3 regions of the Hydrogenophaga sp. RWCD_12 genome follow, and region 3 is predicted to be linked to each of the others. Evidence: riboswitches for the same ligand, from Rfam matches in the RefSeq annotation. Region 3 holds a riboswitch; each other region holds the start of a gene.
The links. Region 3 has a riboswitch for cobalamin ahead of ACLIJ1_RS04000 (TonB-dependent receptor domain-containing protein). Riboswitches for the same ligand answer to the same signal wherever they lie in the genome.

Region 1: another riboswitch for cobalamin. It lies ahead of ACLIJ1_RS16355 (acyl-CoA thioesterase); the one in region 3 lies ahead of ACLIJ1_RS04000 (TonB-dependent receptor domain-containing protein).
Region 2: another riboswitch for cobalamin. It lies ahead of ACLIJ1_RS16750 (energy-coupling factor ABC transporter permease); the one in region 3 lies ahead of ACLIJ1_RS04000 (TonB-dependent receptor domain-containing protein).

The regions. Positions count from the first base shown of each region.
Region 1 covers NZ_JBKIXC010000004.1:199,862-202,179, reverse strand. Annotated here, with positions in the region: gene ACLIJ1_RS16360 (DMT family transporter) at 1-596, shown strand, start outside; cobalamin riboswitch at 931-1,161, shown strand; gene ACLIJ1_RS16355 (acyl-CoA thioesterase) at 1,302-2,102, shown strand; gene ACLIJ1_RS16350 (GNAT family N-acetyltransferase) at 2,083-2,318, shown strand, end outside.
Region 2 covers NZ_JBKIXC010000004.1:272,849-275,166, reverse strand. Annotated here, with positions in the region: gene cobM (precorrin-4 C(11)-methyltransferase) at 1-662, opposite strand, end outside; gene ACLIJ1_RS16750 (energy-coupling factor ABC transporter permease) at 676-1,353, opposite strand; cobalamin riboswitch at 1,582-1,824, opposite strand.
Region 3 covers NZ_JBKIXC010000001.1:836,126-838,443, forward strand. Annotated here, with positions in the region: RNA gene ssrS (6S RNA) at 132-312, opposite strand; gene ACLIJ1_RS03990 (cell division protein ZapA) at 382-765, opposite strand; gene ACLIJ1_RS03995 (DUF904 domain-containing protein) at 762-992, opposite strand; cobalamin riboswitch at 1,043-1,297, shown strand; gene ACLIJ1_RS04000 (TonB-dependent receptor domain-containing protein) at 1,375-2,318, shown strand, end outside.

The DNA.
Region 1 (2,318 bases), on a different contig from region 3:
CACCGATCTTTACCTTCCTGCTCACTGCGCTGGTCACGCGCCATGAGGTCGTTGCGGGGCGCAGGCTCTTCGGTGTCGGCGCTGGTTTTGCCGGAATCTGTCTCATCGTTGGGGTGCAAGCGCTTGACGGCCTAGGCCGGGAACTGTGGGCCCAGTTGGCCATCGTGGCGGCGACGGTGTGCTATGCGGGAGCGGCGATCTTTGGCAAAGGCTTCAAGGGCCTTGAGCCGATCGTGCCGGCGGCAGGCTCGATGATCTGCGGCGCGAGCATCCTCGTTCCCGCGAGCCTCGTGTTCGAGCGGCCCTGGCACGTGACGCCGTCTCTGGAGTCGATCCTGGCGCTGCTCGTACTTTCGGTGTTCTCCACCGCGCTGGCCTTCGTCATCTACTTTCGCCTCGTTCAGACGCTGGGGTCGGTTGGGACCACTGCACAAGCCTATCTGCGTGTGCCGATCGGCGTCGCAATCGGAGTCGCCTTCCTGGGGGAGCGCCTATCCGTAACCGACCTTATCGGCCTTGCATGTGTCGTTGCCGGAGTTGCAGCCATGACCTTACCGATGCGCCGACCCACGCCGAAAGGCAAGCCAGGCCAATGAATCCACCGCGCCTTTGGCCACATATCACCAACTCCCTGGCATTGAAGGCAAATCAGGCGTTCGAACTGGCAGATCGCGCCATCGATCTTCAGCTGGGGGAGCTTCAGGCTGGCAGCTGTCGCTGATCGACCAGGCCCGAAAGTCAGAAACATGCCGAACACCAGTCATTGCGGCTTGTTTTCACGAGCGGGCGACTGGAAAAAACGGGGCATATGACAAGGCCTCCTGAACCGACAAGTGCGTGAAGTTATCGCTATTCGCACGCGGCAATCCAGTCCAAGCGACTGTCAATAGGCGGTTGCTGTCATGGGTTTGAAGATCGAAAGTGGCTGATAGACTTCATCCGCCCGGCGGTTTCTCGCATCACCGCGAGAATGAAAAGGGAACGACAGAAGGCACTGGGGCGAGGCGTGTGAACGCCCCGCCTTGAACCAATCTGTGGCTGCCCCCGCAACTGTGATCGGTGAGTCCGATGCCCCTCTATGTCACTGGCCTTGTGCCGGGAAGACAGGCATCGGGCGATGACCCGAGAGCCAGGAGACCTGCCACCGGGCGATGTGTGTTGTGCCTGGGCGGGGTGTCCTGGAGCAAGAACCGTTGACGGCCTGTGGGCACTTCCGTTCGTGGATGAGCCGCTGGTGGTTGTGTCTTGCCGCGTCTGAACCGACGTGTTTCCCCGCCTCCTTTTTTCATTGGAGGTGTTCGGTGTCTCTTCTTTCTTGTGAATCCGCGCCCGACGACGCAGACGCGCGTGCGACCGATGGTTCGCTGCGTCCGCTGGTGGTGGTGGACATGGTCTGGCCCGACCAGTCCAACCACCATGGCACCCTGTTTGACGGTGCAGCCCTGTCCATGCTGGATCGGCTGGCCTTCATCATGGGTAGTCGCGTGCTGCGGGGAACGGTGGTCACAGCCGCCGTCGGGCGACTTGACTTTGCGGCGCCAGTGCCTGCCGGGCGGGTGGCCGAATGCAGGGCCCGCGTGACACGTCGAGGTGGGCGTTCTGCGGTGATTGGTGTCTGCCTGTTCGCCGAGGACCTGCTCAACGGTGAGCGCATCGCTTGTCTCTCGGGCGAATTCACCATCGTGAGGCGGGCCGAACGGGATTCACTGGCCACTGCCATGGCAGAGCCACCGATGTCGGCGGGTACCGATCCTGGGCCGCCGCCAGACGACGCCGTGCGTGTTGCCGAGATCGTCTTTCCCGGTCACACCAATCACCGCGGCCTGTTGCACGGAGGCCCAGCCATGGAGTGGATCGCCAAGGCCGGTTTCGTGGCGGCAACACGGCGCGTGCGCCGCACGGTCGTCATGGCCAGCAGTGAGCGCATGGACTTCGTGGCACCGGCACGGCTGGGGGATGTGGTGGAGGTCTGCGCCCACGTCACGTCCGTCGGACGCCGTTCCGTCCGGGTCGCAGCCACCATGTGGGCGGAATCCCCGAGCACAGGTGAGCGCAGGCTGTGCACGTCGGCGAGCCTGGTCTATGTCGCCGTTGCTGATTGAGCTCAGCGTGCTGGACGCTCGACACGCGCGGGCGCTCGGCTTGCACTGGCTGGCGTTGGATGACGATGATCGCTATGCGCGTTTCGGGCAGTGTCTTTCCGACGACGCCCTCTTGAACTGGGTCCGCCGGATCAACTGGGATTCCGACATTTGGATGGGGGCCTGGTGCGGTGCTGAAGACCTGTTGCTGGGGGCGGTCCAACTGGCGCCCACTCG
Region 2 (2,318 bases), on a different contig from region 3:
ATGCCGGCCTCGCGGCAGAGCTGTTTGATGGTGGCCAGCGTGCCGCGCACGATGCGCTCCTCGCCGGGCCAGCTGGCCTTGTGCACCACCAGCACCGGCGCGTCCTCGGCCCAGCCGGCGGCGCGCAGCCCGGCCTCCACCTTGTGCAGCAAGGTGATGGACAGGAAGATGCACAGCGTCGTGCGGTGCGCCGCCAGGGCCGCCAGGTCTTCGCCCTCGGGCATGGGCGTGCGACCCTCGACCCGGGTGAAGATGGTGGTCTGCGTCACCTCGGGCAGCGTGAAGCTCTCGACCGCCGCCGCCGCCGAGGCCATGGCGGACGACACCCCCGGCACCACCGCCACCGGCACGCCCGCGGCGTCCAGCGGCTGCACCAGCTCGATCAGGGCGCCGTAGAGCGCCGGGTCGCCGGTCTGCAGCCGCACCACGGTGTCGCAGCGCGCTGCCTGTGCGATCAGCCAGGCCGACATCTGCTCCAGCGTCATGTCCTTGCTGTCGGCGATCACGCAACCCGGCGGCGCCCAACGGGTCGCCGCCTCGTTCACCAGCGAGCCGGCGAACAGGATGGCGCCCGCCCGCGCCACCAGGTCGCGCCCCTTGACCGTGATCAGCTCCGGGTCGCCAGGACCCGCGCCGACGAACCAGACAATTCCGGCTCCCATGGTGCGCCCGCGATCAGGCGGCGTGGTGCAGACGGTGCTCCACCGCCACGCTGCCTGCGAGGCGGCGCAACGCCTTCGCCGCCGCCAGCACAGCCAGATCGATCAGCGGTTCGGCCAGCACCACGCTCATGTAGGCAGCACCGAAGCGGCCAATGCTCACCAGGTTGTCGACACCGACCCCACGCCCATAGAGCGCCCAGAACCCCACCCACAGCACGATGCCGCCTTGGTAGGCCACCGACAGCTTCAAGGCCTGGCGGTAGCCGATGTCCACATAGGCCAGGTTGTCAGGAACGACCCACCTGGCCAGCGCAGCGGTGGCAAACAGCGGCACCAGCAGCGTGGTGACGTTCATGCCGTACTGCGGCAGATCGAACGGAGCGAAGAACAGCCCTTGGATCAGCAGACCACCGGCCAAGCCGATCGCCGCAGGTGCCACACCGAACACGAGCATCAACGTGGTCCCCAGGATCAGGTGCACCTCGGACACGCCCACCGGATGGTGCGGCAACACCTCGAAGAAGCAGAACACCAGCGCCATCGCGAGCACGGATCGCACCAGCCAGGCCGCAGTGCCTTCCTTGCCGATCAGATGCCGCGACAGCTGTGCCGTGTAGCCCATACAAGCGGCTGCAGTGGCGTAGCTCAGGATGAGCTTGGCGCCGTCCACCAGACCTGGTTCGATGTGCATGAGGTGACTCCTTGGGTTGAATGCGTTGGACACAACGCGGTTTGAAAAGCGGCAAGGCCCAAGGGGAGGCGACAGCAGGTTTCAGCGGCGAACGGGAAGCCCTGGACGAGCGAACGCACAAGCGTCGGCTCAGACTCGCAATGGCAATGCACAGGGACAAAAAGGGAACACCGGCGAAAACCCCTCACCGCCTTCCCCGACGGTGTTTGGGTAATGTGGCCGCGCTTGACGCGCAGCCTCCTTGTTGGCCGGTATCCGGGCTGACAGAGCGTTTCTCAAAGCCTTCCCAGCGTGAGCCAGTGGCGAAATTTTGAGAAATGGGGGGCGATGGCATTGCCTCGACCCACCCGTCTGCTTACCGTTGCGGGGGCAGCGCAGGTTAGGTTCGCCCGTGTGGGACTCCCCCTCCTGCTTCCCGTTGAACTGCAGCATCGGAACGATGTTGCGAGCACCAACGCAATGATTCTATACCTGCGACTTCTGCCAACTCGCATGCGCCGCACCTGGCTTCGCAAGTACGAGGGCATGCAAGACCCTTACGAGGCAACAAGAGTTGGGCTGCTTCCATGCGGCTTTTTCCGGCTTTGCCCCCCGGGAGCTGTCGCATGCTGTCAGTCCAACCAAACCCGATGGCGGCTTTGTTCCCAAAGCAGACCTTTGTCGCACGATTTATGTATCAAGGACATTCAAATGGACCACGCTACGCTGCGCACATCGATAGGGCTGATGTATCGACAGTAGGGGCTGAACAGACCAAAAGCGCATACGACGCTCCTCGCGCTACGAACGCATATGCAACGTTTTTGAAGGTGAGTGAGCTGAGTAGACAAGGCAACGAACTCTCGCAACTCACCAATCGGCGGCTGTTTCAAGGAGTAAAGGACTCTTTAAACATCTTTCGCTTGAATTGAAAGCTCACCACATGATGACTGAACACCCCCAAACCCCAGACGGAGTTCAGCTCT
Region 3 (2,318 bases):
CAGCAACCCATTCGGAGAAGGTGCCCAGACGAGGGTGGCCGTGGACCCGGCTCCGCCGGTCCACAGGCCACGTCCCCCTTCCCGCAGGAGAGGGGGGAAGCCGCGAAGCGGCGCAGGGGGGAGTGGGGAATTAGGTGTCTGCAGATGCCGCCGGACCGTCATCCTGAACCGGGGGTTCAGGTGGGCGAGGGCAACGGGGCTTCGGGTTCATCTGACGCGAGACGCTCACACCAACCACGTTATGTACCAAGCCCGGGCTCAATGAGCATTGGTTCAAGGAAATATAAAGCCCGGCGCGCACTGCAGACAGCGAAATTGTAGGCCCGTGGGGCGCCAGTGCCGGTGCGTCCGTCGGAAAATTTTCCGACGCCAGTCCGAAGCTCAGATCAGCTGGCCGTCGCTGCCCAGCGCCTGGTCCAGCCGCCGAACCAGATCGTCGACACGCGCCTGTGCCTGCGGGTCATCGGCTTCCAGTGCGGCGGTTGCAGATGGTTCGGCCAGCGTTGAGGGCTCGGAGGTAGCAAACGACGGCACCACCAGGCTCTGGGCTTCCTTCTGAGAGAGTTCGAAAGCGAGGTTCAGCGAAGCCAGCACGGCGATGCGGTCACGGGCCTTGACCTTGCCGGCATCGCGGATGCGGCACATGGCCGTGTCCACGCGCTCGACAGCGTCCAGCAGGGACGACTCGCCGCCGGGCGGGCACGACAGAAGGTAGCTCTGGCCCATGATCTGGACCTCGATCTGTTTGGCGACCTGTTTGTTCATCGGGAGTCTTTCGGCGTCTCCGCCTCGTTGCCGGCGGGCAACCGGTCGAGCAGGGCATCGATGCGCGAGCGGGCGGCGTTCAGCCGGGACTTGAGCGAATCGCGCTCGGTTTTGAGCGCGGACACCTGGTCCAGCAGCAAGGCATTGGTGCGCTGAAGTTCTTCATGGCGCAGGAGCAGTCGCTCAACGCGCTCGGCGATCAGTTCAAGATGCTTGGGATCGGCCATGGTGACAACAGGTAAGTGAGCCATTGTAGGGTTGCCGCAAGGCCCCCGGGCTTACAATGCCCGCCGTTGGTGCTCGCGGTGTGGTTCGCATGCCGCAGTTCAACGGGAAGCAGGAGGGAAAGTCCACACCGGACCGACCTAACCTGCGCTGCCCCCGCAACGGTAAGCAGACGGGAAACACGGCCAGCAGGCCTTGCGTCCCCGCTTTCATCCCGCAGCCACTGGGAGTCCGGTTTTCCGGCCCCGGGAAGGCGATGAGAGTTGTTCTGCCAGCCCGGATACCGGCCAACACGGTGGTGACACGTTCCTCGGAGCCGTCACCGTGACGCCCATGCGCTGTCGGGGAAGACGGCGAGGGCAATCTTCTGTCTGTTCTTCTCACATGTCTTCACGCGTTTTCAATGCACGCCTTGCCGTGCTCCCGCTCGCCTGCACCTTGTCCGTGGCCGCCTGGGCCCAGAAATCCCCGACCGTCGTCGTGGTCAGCGCCACCCGCTCCGAGTTGCCCATCACCGACGTTGTCGCCGACGTGACGCTGGTCGACCGCCTGGCGATCGATCGTCTGGGCGCAGCCTCCGTGGCCGACGTGCTCGAACGTCTGCCCGGCGTGACCATCAACCGCAACGGCGGCCCAGCGTCGACCACCAACATCTACCTGCGTGGCGGCGAAAACCGCTTCACCGCGGTCTTCGTCGACGGCGTGCGCATCGACTCGCAGTCGACCGGCGGCGCCAGCTGGAACGCGATCCCGCTGTCCCAGGTCGACCGCATCGAGGTGCTGCGCGGCCCGGCCGCGGCGGTCTATGGCTCCGACGCCATCGGTGGCGTGGTGCAGATCTTCACGCGCCAGGGCGAGACCGGTTTCTTCCCGTCGGTGCGCGTGGGCATCGGCTCGCACAACACCCGTGAGGTGAACGCCTCGCTGCGCGGCGGGGAGGGCGCGGTCGACTACGCGTTCGGCCTCGGCGCCGAGCGCAGCGATGGGTTCAACGCCAAACCCACCGGCAACCCCGACAAGGACGGCTACCGCAACGAGTCGTTCTCCGGACGCCTCGGATGGAAACTGACCCCTGACCAGAAGCTGGAAGCCACGCTGCTGGATAACCGCCAGAAGGCGGGCTACGACGGTTTTGTGGCCGGCAAGGACGACCAGACCAAGAGCCACCTGCAGACCGTGGGCCTGAACTGGAACGGTCACTGGAGCGACGACTGGAGCACCCGCGTGGGCTTCACCCGTGGCACTGAGCGCTACGAAACCTCTCCCTCTACCTATCTCACCGAGACCCAGGTCGACAGCTGGCTGCTGCGCAACGAACTGCGCGTCGG